Regions from separate parts of the Arthrobacter sp. 3Tela_A genome, predicted to be linked through region 1. Evidence: predicted binding sites of a transcription regulator. Region 1 holds the regulator's gene; the other holds the start of a gene.

The links. Region 1 encodes Rex, which represses fermentation and respiration genes when NADH is low (regulators of the CRP and FNR family bind a similar motif). Its sites were predicted from a motif close to CTTGTGAANNNNTTCACAAG; they were not measured.
Region 2: the regulator Rex is predicted to act here: its motif matches at 4,634-4,653, upstream of TVC13_RS14365 (queuosine precursor transporter).

Annotation. Positions count from the first base shown of each region.
Region 1 covers NZ_JAXIOM010000003.1:39,571-45,354, forward strand. The annotation lists gene TVC13_RS01815 (helix-turn-helix domain-containing protein) at 77-289, shown strand; gene TVC13_RS01820 (30S ribosomal protein bS22) at 478-576, shown strand; gene TVC13_RS01825 (HAD family hydrolase) at 672-1,484, opposite strand; gene TVC13_RS01830 (glutaredoxin family protein) at 1,551-1,808, shown strand; gene TVC13_RS01835 (redox-sensing transcriptional repressor Rex) at 1,933-2,643, shown strand; gene TVC13_RS01840 (hypothetical protein) at 2,648-3,052, opposite strand; gene TVC13_RS01845 (hypothetical protein) at 3,743-4,513, opposite strand; gene TVC13_RS01850 (YceI family protein) at 4,721-5,260, opposite strand; gene TVC13_RS01855 (histidine phosphatase family protein) at 5,406-5,784, shown strand, end outside.
Region 2 covers NZ_JAXIOM010000054.1:8,696-14,479, reverse strand. The annotation lists gene TVC13_RS14385 (NUDIX hydrolase family protein) at 1-346, shown strand, start outside; gene TVC13_RS14380 (DUF6707 family protein) at 401-1,273, shown strand; gene TVC13_RS14375 (FUSC family protein) at 1,270-2,301, opposite strand; gene tgt (tRNA guanosine(34) transglycosylase Tgt) at 2,483-3,748, shown strand; gene TVC13_RS14365 (queuosine precursor transporter) at 3,768-4,508, opposite strand; gene TVC13_RS14360 (TetR family transcriptional regulator) at 4,739-5,377, shown strand; gene TVC13_RS14355 (hypothetical protein) at 5,370-5,784, shown strand, end outside.

The sequences.
Region 1 (5,784 bases):
AGATGGTCATCAAGGCGACACGCCGCCGGTGTTGTGCAAGGCGCAGGTTGCTTCCGAGCGAAGGAACAAGAGATAAATGGCAGACGAGAGCAATTTCTCGGACGTGCGGTTTCTGACGGTGTCAGAGGTCGCGGATGTCATGCGCGTGTCCAAGATGACCGTTTACCGGCTGGTGCATTCCGGGGAACTCCCGGCAGTCCGCTTCGGACGGTCGTACCGCGTGCCGGAGTCTGCGGTGCAGCAGGTTTTGCGCAACGCCGTCATCGACCGGCAGTCCGGAACGGCTTAGGCACTTCCGGGCCGTAACCTGATTTTGGGGTGCTCCCGGCGCTGTCCATAAAGACAGCGCGGAGGCGGTACCCTGTTAAGGAACGTTTTCATTCTGGCTAGTAACTGCCGGAACCGATGCTGGCGGGCCACGAGGCCTGGCGGAAGCGGGGACCGGCATGGCTCCTAATTCAAGTTTGTGAGGACTCTGTGGGTTCAGTAATCAAGAAGCGCCGCAAGCGTATGGCCAAGAAGAAGCACCGTAAGCTGCTTCGTAAGACCCGCCACCAGCGCCGTAACAAGAAGTAAATTCTTCTTCTTAGCTGCCGCCGAAGCCCGCCGTCCGTAGCCGGACATGGCGGGCTTCCGCTTTTTAACGCCGGGCCGCTGACGCAGGGCAGGTGCTAGCGGGAGCGGACCCAGGAGAAGCCGCGCCACAGCCCGTAGGCTGCCCCGGCGAATGAGGCCGTTTTCAGGCCCAGCGTGGCTGCACGCCGGCCCGAGCGGAAATCGTAGACGGGCCAGTTGTGGTCCCGGGCATGGCGGCGCAGCCGGGCATCCGGGTTGATGGCAACGGGGTGTCCCACCATGCTGAGCAGCGGGACGTCGTTGTAGGAATCGCTGTACGCCCAGCAGCGTTCCAGGTCCAGGCCCTCCTGGTCGGCCAGTTCCTTCACGCCGGCTGCCTTCGCCGGTCCGTGCAGGAATTCGCCGACCAGCCGCCCGGTGTAGAGGCCGTCCGTGACTTCGCTGACCGTGCCCAGGGCTCCGGTGAGAGATAGCCTGCTGGCAATCACGGAGGCGACTTCGACCGGTGTGCCGGTAACCAGCCAGACTGGCCGGCCGGCTTTCAGGTGCTGCTCGGTGAGCGCGCGCGTACCCGGCCAGATCTTCGAGACGATCATCTCGTCATAGACTTCCTCGCCCAGGATCCGCACGTCTTCGGCGGCCAGCCCGGTGGCGAACGCCAGGGCGGCGTCGCGGACGCTGTGCACGTCCTTCAGGTTCTCGCCCTGCAGCATAAAGCGAAGCTGCTTGACGGCGAATCCGGCGGCCTCACGCAGTGTGAAGACCTTCTTCTGGTACATCTTCCGGCCCACATGGAACAGGCTCGCGCCGCGCATAAGCGTGTTGTCGACGTCGAAAAATGCTGCTTCTCCCGGGTGCCCTGCCGCGGCCGGAGAATCGGCGGCACGGACGAGCGTGGGACGGGGCATGGAAGAAGTCTATAGAAAAACCTCACCGGAACGCTGATGCGCAGCGCGGAGACTAAGTTGGAAGTCATGAACGATACTTCCGCCCGCGTACCCGAACTGCTGCTGCTGACCCGCCCGGGATGCCACCTGTGCCAGGCGGCCCGTGACGTGCTGGACCGGGTGTCCGCGGATCTCGGCGTTCCCTGGCAGGAACGTTCAATCGAAGATGACCCCCAGCTGCAGGAACGTTTCGCGGAAGAGATCCCCGTCCTGATGATTGACGGCGTGCAGCGGGACTTCTGGCAGATCGACGAAGCCCGGCTGCGCCGCCTGCTGGCCGCGTAACCAGACGCTCAACACACTTGGTGGGGGAGCGGGCGCGTCCTAAAGTGGGAAACCTGCCGGACCGTCAGGTCTTCGCAGGAACCGTGCCGCAGCCCAGTAGCAGACGAAAGTTGCAGAAGTGAGTATGCCGGAGGAACCAGACGCAGCTGGTCCTGTCGCGTCTGCGCACGGGCGGCATATACCGCCGGCATCCCTGGCGCGGCTGACCGTTTACCTGAGGGTCCTGGGCACCATGCTCACCGAGGGCATCGAGAGGGTTTCCTCCGAAGAGCTTGCGGAAGCTGCGGGGGTGAACTCGCCCAAACTGCGCAAGGACCTGTCCTACCTGGGCTCCTACGGGACCCGCGGTGTGGGATATGACGTGCCGTATCTCAGCGGCCAGATCTCAGCCGCCCTGGGCCTGACCCTGGACTGGCGGGTAGCCATTGTGGGGGCTGGGCATCTGGGACGGGCCCTGGCCGGCTATTCCGGTTTTGGTTCCAGGGGATTCGAAGTGGTGGCGCTGTTCGACGCCGACCCGCTGGCCGTAGGGCGGGAAGTCGGGTGGCTGCGGATCAGCCCGGTGCAGTCACTGGAAGCTGTCCTGGAAAAGACCCGGGCCAACATGGCCGTCCTGGCCGTGCCCGCCGAAGCTGCCCAGGACATGTGCACCCGCCTGGTTGATGCCGGCATCACGTCAATCCTCAGCTTCGCTCCGGTAGTGCTGCAGGCTCCTCCCGAAGTCCAGATCCGCAAAGTGGACATGGCCACCGAGCTGCAGATCCTGGCCTACCACGCGCAGCGCGCCCAGGTTGCCGCCCTCGCGACGGATGCCCAGGCGCGCCTGCTGCGCTGATCTTCTAACCGGTCCTGCCGCCGTGCGTGGCCAGGTACCGGTTGCTGGAGGGCAGGAACAGCAGCCCGGTTCCGAGTGCCGTTATCAGGGCCGCCGCCACGTGCGGGAATGATCCGTCCCGGAAACCGAAGAACAGGCCGGCGGCAACCAGCACGCATACCCCAGCCCGGGCCCAGTTCCTGCCGTCACGGATGAGGGAAGCCAGGAGCAGGAAAATGCCGAAGGCCACGGCTGCAACGGCAACGTCCGCTATCCGGGCCAGGGAGAGGATCATGTCCGCCGGAACGCCAAGCTCCTGCAGCTGGATGGCTGCCGGCGGCGCCGGGCGCAGGGGATCGAAGGCTGCGCGCAGGCTGGCCACCAGATGCAGTGCGCCGGCTGCCAGGATGATCAGTGCCGCGGCATTCACAGCAAGGGGCGCCCGCCGCCTGGTCCTGCGGTCCGAGATCCGCGGCGGCTGCTGTGCCGCAGTCGGCGGCGATGGCGAACGGTCCGGGCGCGGCGGGGCTTTGGCAGCCGGGCGCGGCTGTACCGGCGGCTTAAGCGCCGCCGCTGATCCCGAGCCTGAACTCGCCGGGACGGAGTCCGGTTTCGCTTCGCCGGACCCGGACGGTGCCGCCGGCGCTTCCGGCGCTTCCGGCGGAGCCTTTCGCTGCGGTTCGGCGGCGGCAGGTGCTGAGAGTGCCAGCTGAATGACAGCGTCGGGAAAACGGGGCCAGCTCAGCAGGCGTCCGCCAATGCGCGCCAGGCCAGAGGGAGCCGCCGCCGGGTGTGAGGCCGTCTGCCGCGCCGCTCCCGCCGGGGCCCGGGCCCCCGGCAGGAATGTCTTCCTGCGGCGCCCGGCGGAAGCCGTGGTGCAGGAGGCGGTTTGCGAGGGAATTGATGCCAGCTCCGGAGGAGCGGGGCGTTGCGCCGGGAGTCCTCATAGCCGTTGCCGCCTTCACAAGACCGGGTGATGGAAACCGCCCGGATCCCGAAAGGAGCCCGGCGGAGACTCAACGCTACGCGTCACGGACCAGGCTGTGACCTGTGCCGGCCGGAACCTGTATCCGGAGGTCGCAGATTTCCCTCCGCGGGGTCCGGTGCCGTCTCCGTGGCCCTAATAGGTGCGGTACGGATTGAACTCGCGGCGCTGGAAGTAGGGGATGCTGGGCCGCAGATAGAGCATGACGATTCCGGCGATGCCGGCCAGCGAGGACAGGATGGAAAGCCAGCCGATCAGGGAGAGCACGTAGACGGGGAAGGAGACCAGCAGTCCAACAAGGGAGAAGGCAGCGAATACCGTGCCGAGGATCCGCGCCCAGTTGTGTCCCTTGAGGATGAACCAGGCAATGAGTACGTAGATGCCCAGTCCAATGATGCTCAGGACTACCGAGAACCACACGATGAAGCCGCCGGCATCCTGGACATCAACGTTCGCGTCCCGCAGTGAATTGATCTGGTCACTGGTCAGGACGTCCGGGATCCGGAAGGAGGTCACCAGGTTGTTGATGAGGGAAAGCACGCCTGCCGCGATGATCAGCCAGAAGCCGATCACGACTTCCCGCGGTGCCGGTCCTTTGGCCTGGCCCGGTCCCGCCGGGGAGCCGGGGTAGCTGTAGCCGGAAGGCTGGGCCGGCTGGTAGCCGTAGGACTGGCCGTACTGGCCCTGCGCATATTGGCCCTGCCCGTACTGACCACCTGCCGGCTCGCTTCCCTGCACCGGGTGCTGGCCGGGCTCCGGCGGAATCTGCGGCTGGCCCGGCTGACCCGGCTGACCGGATGGCTGTCCGTACTGGCCATAGCGCGGTTCCGGACGCTGTTCCGGCCCGCCGTCACCAGGTACGGGATTGCCGTTGTCCCGGGGTTCAGGAACGTTGGGAGTGCTCATTTGGGCCCGCCTGCCGTCTGGAGTGGCCTGCCGGGAGAGCCTCCGGCAGGGCAGATAACCCATCTGCGAAGTCGGAAGCCAGTCTAGTCCTCCGCCCGCCGCACCACACCGGACGCGGGCTTTTCCGGGCCGGGAAGAGTCCTTAACGAGCAGCAGGTCCGGAGCGCTTCGCAGCGCCCCGGGCCTGCCGTCATGCCCAGCGGGTCATTAGGCCTTGACGAAGGCAACGTCCACGTTGATGGTGACCTTGTCACCAACCAGGACACCGCCGGTCTCCAGGGCAGCGTTCCAGGTCAGGCCGAATTCCTTGCGGCTGATGGCCGTTGTGCCGGCGAAGCCGGCGCGGGTGGCGCCGAAGGGGTCAACGGCAACACCGTTGAACTCGACGTCGAGCGTCACCGGGCGGGTGGTTCCCTTGATGGTCAGGTCGCCGGTGAGCTTGTAGGTTTCCCCGGAGCCTTCAATGCCGGTGGCGGTGAAGCGCAGTTCGGGGAACTGCTCGACGTCGAAGAAGTCGGCGCCCTTGACGTGTGCGTCGCGGTTGGCGTCGTTCGAGTTGAAGGATGCGGCGTCAATCTCGGCGCTGATCTTGGAGTCGCTGAGGTCCTGGCCAACTTCCAGCACGGCGTTCACCTTGTCGAAGTTGCCGCGGACCTTGCTGATGCCTGCGTGGCGGACGGTGAAGCCAACCTCGCTGTGCGAAGAGTCGAGGTTCCAGGTGCCTGCGGTGAGACCGGAGGGGATCATGTTTTTCTCCTTGGGTAAGTCGGTGGCAGACCGTTCGCCGCACCACCAGTAGATGCATTTGCATTCACTATTACACACAATGGTCAAAGGTTCAAGTGATTGTGAAGATTTAATCTTCCCCGGCGTGTCTGCGAGACTGGGAGGCATGTCCCGCGCCTCGATCCACCTCGTTCGTCATGGTGAAGTCTTCAATCCGGATGGCATTCTCTACGGCCGGCTTCCGGAGTTCCATCTCTCGGACCTCGGCCGGGAAATGGCAGACCGGGTAGCTCAGCACTTCCAGGAACGCCGCAGCGACGGCGCGAAGCTGGTGTACCTGGTTGCCTCACCGCTGACCCGGGCCCAGGAGACCGCGGCTCCGATCTCCCGCGCACTCGGAGTGGAAGCCGTCACGGATGAGCGGATCCTTGAGGCGGAGAACCGTTTCGAAGGGCTGCCCGGCGTGAAGCGGCAGCTGCGCAATCCCAGGTACTGGCCCCTGCTGCGCAATCCAATGAAGCCCTCGTGGGGTGAACCGTATGCGC
Region 2 (5,784 bases), on a different contig from region 1:
CCGGGTGATGTACCGGGAGACCATCCGCGCAGCCCTGCTGCGGCACCTTGAAAAGGACCTTGGGCCGATGGCACTGCCGCAGCTGCCTCCCAGCCTGGCCCCGTTCGCCGTCGCCGAGTATTTCCCGTCCCCCTCCCAGACGGGTCTGACCGATGAGCGCCAGCACGCCGTCGCGCTGGCCTACCTGATTCCCGTGACCGGCGAATGCGATCCGCGGCAGGATGCACTGGAACTGTCCTGGCTCACCCCCGAAGAGGCGCTCAGTCCTGCCATCTACTCGGAGTTCTCCGGCGGCCGCGGCGATCTGCTGCGCCAGGCGCTGGCGTCCGCCGGGTGGGGCCGGTAACCGTTACCCTACGTTTATATACTGGGGCCGAGCTTCGAGCGCTAAGGAACAGCCATGTCGATGAGTGTGCCGGATAAGTATGCCTTCCGGGTCAATGCCGAACTGCTTGTACCAGGACAGCGGCTTGTCCTTGATGAGCTGACCCTGGCGCCGCTGGCAGACGTCCGCGTCGAGGAAGACGACCTTGGCAACCCAGCCCTGGTGATCGCTGGACTGGAAGACGGGGAAACCCTGCGGATTGCCTACGGCGCAGCGGTTCGCGTAGCTGCCCCGGCGCCCGAGAAGAATGCGTCCGATGCCGTCCGGAGCATCCCCACCGAAGAGGAAACCTACGCCGCCGTCCTGGCTGCTGCTGCCGCCGCCCACCCCGATGACCGGGCGGTGAAGGAACTCACCTCCCGGCTCAGCCGCGGGCTCAACGTCAAGGCCGGCAGCAACCTGCAGGATGTGCGGGACCTTGCCCACACCCTGTATGTGGACCTGGGCGACGCCGAGAACGCCCTGGCGGTCTGTTCCCTGATCACCGGCCTGGGGTTTGACGGCAACTACGGGCGCTGGAACTGGATCCAGGGAGCCCTGGCCCTGGCCGCCCACATCACTCATGAGTCGGGAGAGCTTGAGACTTCCGCGGCCTTCGCGCAGGCGGTCCGTGCCGGGGACAACGCCGAATCCGATCCGTTGAAGGCCAAGCTCTCCGCAGAGCTGCTGCAGCGCCAGCTCAATGAACCGAACCTGTATGACCGTGAAATCCAGCGGGCGGCCGAGGCCGGGGATGAGCACAGCGAACGGGACTGGCGCATCCTGCGACTGAACACCCTGCTCTACCTGCGCGCGCACGGCGGCTCACAGACCTATTCCGACGCCGAACTCCAGCGCCGCATCCGCACCGAGCTCAGCGCGGTTCGCGGCCTCAATCTGGATCTTTAGGCCGGAACCCGGTCCGCCCGGGCCAGGTTGGCCTTCAGCTGCAGCAGCAGCACCAGTCCCATGCCCACCAGTGCGCCGATCACGGTTTCCACGGCCCGGTCCCTGATGAGCATTGAGGGGTCACTGGAGTGGGACAGCTCAGTGCTGAGCAGCGCCAGCGGCGTGATGACCACCTGTGCCAGCGCGTAGTTGCGGGCAATGAACAGCTCCGCCCCGCACTGCAGCAGTGCAATCACCAAGACCAGCTGCCAGGGCGCCAGCCCGGCGAACAGGATCACCGCGGTTATCCCCAGCCCGCCGAACGTGCCAAGCATGCGGCTGATGCCGCGGTGGATGCGGTGCCGGAAGGTGGCGCCCACCAGCGGAACGGTGGCCGCGACCATGGCCCAGTAGTTGTGGCCGATTCCGAGCATGGTGGCGATGCTGCCGGCGGCCGCGGCCGCAACGGCATACAGCCCGCCGTCGGCCCAAAGTGCCTTCTGCTGTGCGGCGGAGAATCCAGGCCGCAGGGGCTTTTCCCACGGCGTCCGGTACCGGTTCAGGAGCATTCCGGACATACCCAGCAGGATGGCAAACGTGATGGTGGCACCTGCCGCGAGCATGCCCTGCCAGAGCGGAGGATGCGCGGGCACGGAGGCAATGGCGGCGTAGGCGAAGATGTGGAAGAGCGATCCCGCCGGGCGGAGACGCCAGTAACCGGTAGCCACAGTCGCCAGCCCGGCAACGGCCGTCGTGCCGATCACGATTCCCCACGCGTCCAGTCCCAGCCGCGAGGACAGCGCGCCGGCCAGGATGACGGTGAACATCAGCGCCCCTGCGCGCAGCTGGTGGCCCAGCCGCTGGCGGTGCGGCTCATTGCGGCCGTAGATGCTGGTGAACGCACCGAAGGCCACGAAGATCGCCAGGTCGATCCTGCCCAGGGCCAGCAGTACAGCGAGCGGTACACCTATGCCTATGCCGCAGCGGATCCCCACCCGGTGGTCATTGTGGGCAGGGGCAATGGTGAACATTTCGCGCAGGTGGTTCAAGGGGACTTCGTGGGCCTTTCAGGTTTTCAAGGGCGGCAGCGCTTCACGGAGCCGGAGAGTCCGCCTTCTTGACCATACGCTTGGCGTGCACGGCGGCCGGAGTTATGTGCGCTGCCTCTCTCCCGGGCAGGCGCCGAGGCCAGCGGAGGGGCACGGACCGGATGTAAGGCAAAATGGAAGCGTGTCCAGCTCCGGTTTTTCCTTTGCCCTCGGTAAGCGCCTGCGTGAAACCGCCCCCGACTCCGCGTCCCGCACTCAGGAGAACGGCGGTGAATTCCAGGGCCGTACCGGGGTAATCAGCACCCCGCACGGTGAGATCCAGACTCCGGCGTTCATCGCCGTCGGCACCAAGGCCACCGTAAAGGCCGTGCTGCCGGAATCCGTGGCGCAGCTTGGGGCGCAGGCCGTGCTGGCCAACGCCTACCACCTGTACCTCCAACCGGGGGCAGACATCCTTGACGAGGCAGGCGGGCTGGGCAAATTCATGAACTGGCCCGGCCCCACCTTCACCGATTCGGGCGGATTCCAGGTCATGAGCTTGGGCGCCGGGTTCAAGAAGGTCATCAACATGAACGCCGACGGCACCACCCATGCCACCGGAGCGGACGACGACGTCGCTCCCGGCAAGGAGCGCCTGGCCCACATCGACGACGACGGCGTCTGGTTCAAGTCCCACCTCAACGGCGACAAGCACCGCTTCACCCCCGAAATCTCCATGCAGGTGCAGCACCAGCTCGGGGCGGACATCATGTTCGCCTTCGATGAGCTCACCACCCTGCTCAACTCCCGCGGCTACCAGGAACGGTCCCTGGAACGCACCCGGCTGTGGGCAGAACGCTGCCTGGTTGAGCACCGCAGGCTCACCGAGGAGCGGTCGCACCGCCCCTACCAGGCGCTCTTCGGAGTCCTCCAGGGGGCACAGTATGAGGACCTGCGCCGCAAGGCTTCCCGTGATCTTGGCGCCATGGGCTTCGACGGCTTCGGCATCGGCGGCGCCTTGGAGAAGGAAAACCTGGGCACGATTGTGCGCTGGTGCACCGAGGAACTTCCCGAGGACAAGCCGCGGCACCTGCTGGGCATCTCCGAGCCCGATGACATCTTCACCGCCATCGAGAACGGCGCAGACACTTTCGACTGTGTCTCCCCCACCCGCGTGGCCCGGAACTCGGCGTTCTACACCCCGTACGGCCGGAAGAACCTTTCGAACGCCAAGTTCAAGCGCGACTTCGGTCCGCTGGTGGACGGCTGCGACTGCTATGCCTGCACCAATTACTCCCGCGCGTACATCCAGCACCTGTTCAAGGCCAATGAGATGGTCAGCCACACGCTGATCTCCATCCACAATGAGCGTTTCACCGTAAAGCTGGTCGACGACGCCCGCCTGGCCATCGAGGACGGCTCGTTCTTCGAGTTCAAGGACGAGGTCCTGGGCAAGTACTACAGCTAGCCGCGCACGTCCCCGGGGCCTATACCTCTTCGGGAACCGCGCGGCCGTAGCTCGGCTCACGCTTCTTGATCGCCTTGATGACCGTTGAGGTCACCGGCACAAAGAGGAACTCGACGGCGGTCTTGTAAACGAATCCAAAGATCACGTAGTTCACGAACTGCCCCGCGCCGGTAATACCGATCACCGGCGCGGCAACGGCACAGAAGATCAGGGTGTCCGCGAACTCGCCGACTCCGGTCGAGGCCATCAGCCGGCCTGCCAGCGCACGTTCCTTGAACCGCGCCTTCATCCGGGTGAGCACCATGGCGTTAAGCAGCTGCCCGGCCAGGAAACCCAGCAGCGACGCCGCGACGATCTGCCAGACCGGGCCAAGCGTGGACTCCAGTGCGGCCTGCTTCTCCACGCCGTAGGCGTCGTCGAATCCGGGCAGGGCAATAATCACCGCAAAGGACAGCACCGCAAACGCGGCCATGGCGAAGCCCATGTAGATGGCACGCCGGGCTGCCTTGAAGCCGTACACCTCGCTGATCACGTCACCCAGGATGTACGCCAGCGGAAAGAGGAAGAATCCGCCGTCGGTGATGATGCTGAAGTCACCGAAGACCGGGCCCAGCACCACGCCCTTGGACGCCCCAATGTTGGAAATGATGATCACCACGCACATGAGGGTGAGGATCAGGTCGTAATGCGAGCTGCCCCGGGAAGCGTAGCTGGGGGTCTGGCGTGCCTGGCGGGCAGCGGCCGGGGTTGGTGAAGACATGGATTTCCCGTTTCGGTTTAGTGGTTCGCCTGGGCTCCCGCCCGGCTGTATTAGCACTTGCCCGCTGTCCCGGGCGGCCCTTGAAGGACCAGCGTCAATTCTGCCACGTTTTTTGTTCCGTCACATTTTTGAACACGTTCAAATATGTGCTCTAATTTCCTCCGTACACAACTTGGAACAGGGGTTCGATGGCCGCGGGGTTGAAGAGTGAAGCCACCCGGAGGCGGCTGGTGGAGGCTGCGACGGAGCAGTTCCGCGACCAGGGCTTCGAGCGGACCACCATGCGCGGCATCGCCGCGGCAGCCGGCGTATCCGTCGGCAACGCCTACTACTACTTCTCGTCCAAGGACGCGATCGTCGCGGAGCTGTACCGCTCACTGCAGAACCAGCACCGCTCCGCCGCACTCCCCCAGCTGCGCGAGGGACACAACCTCGGAGAGCACCTGCGGGTCATCCTGCAGACGAACCTGGATGTGCTGGCCCCCTATCACTCGCTGGGTCACCAGTTCCTGAAGACCGCCGCCCTGCCCGTGCCTCCGGGAACCCGGAAGTCCTCCGCACCGGCCGATGCTGAGCAGGTGGGACGCGGAAAGTCGATCGCCGTCTACCGCCAGGCGGTGCTGGCTGCCCGCCCCCAGCCTCCCCTGGCCGTCCGTGATGACCTGCCTGAACTGCTGTGGCTGGTACAGATGGGCGTGACCTTGTTCTGGGTCTACGATTCCTCGCCCGGCCAGGTGCGCTCCCGGCGCCTGGTAACCAATACGGCTCCTTTGGTGGCCAAACTCGTGATCCTCTCCCGGCTACCCGTTGTCCGCAATATCGTGGAAGATGTGGTGAAGCTGCTGCGAGGAGCACGATCGCATGACTGACAACGCGGACGACGACGGCGTCGCCCCGGCAGGTGCCGACGACCCTGCTTCCGGCGCGGACGCACCTCTCCTCCTCGCCCCCCGCGTCACCTTTGGACCTACCGCCTTCGTCATCGGTTACGCCGTCGCCTGCCTGCTGGTGGCCGCTATCGCCACCGTGGCCATCGGCTGGGGCACGTCCAGGGACTTGTGGGGTTACCTCTGGATCATCGTGATCGCGGCTTTCTATGCGGCCGGCATCGGACTGCTCACGGCAGCACCCGTGGGCCTGGCCCTGGGCCTGCTGCTGCGGGGCGTACCGAACCAGTGGCTGCACGTCCTGGCATTCTTCGTGGTGCCCACGCTGCTCGCCTGGCTGGTCATCGGGCTCCTTGCCGGTTCCATCGGAGTGCCCCTCCTGATGGCCC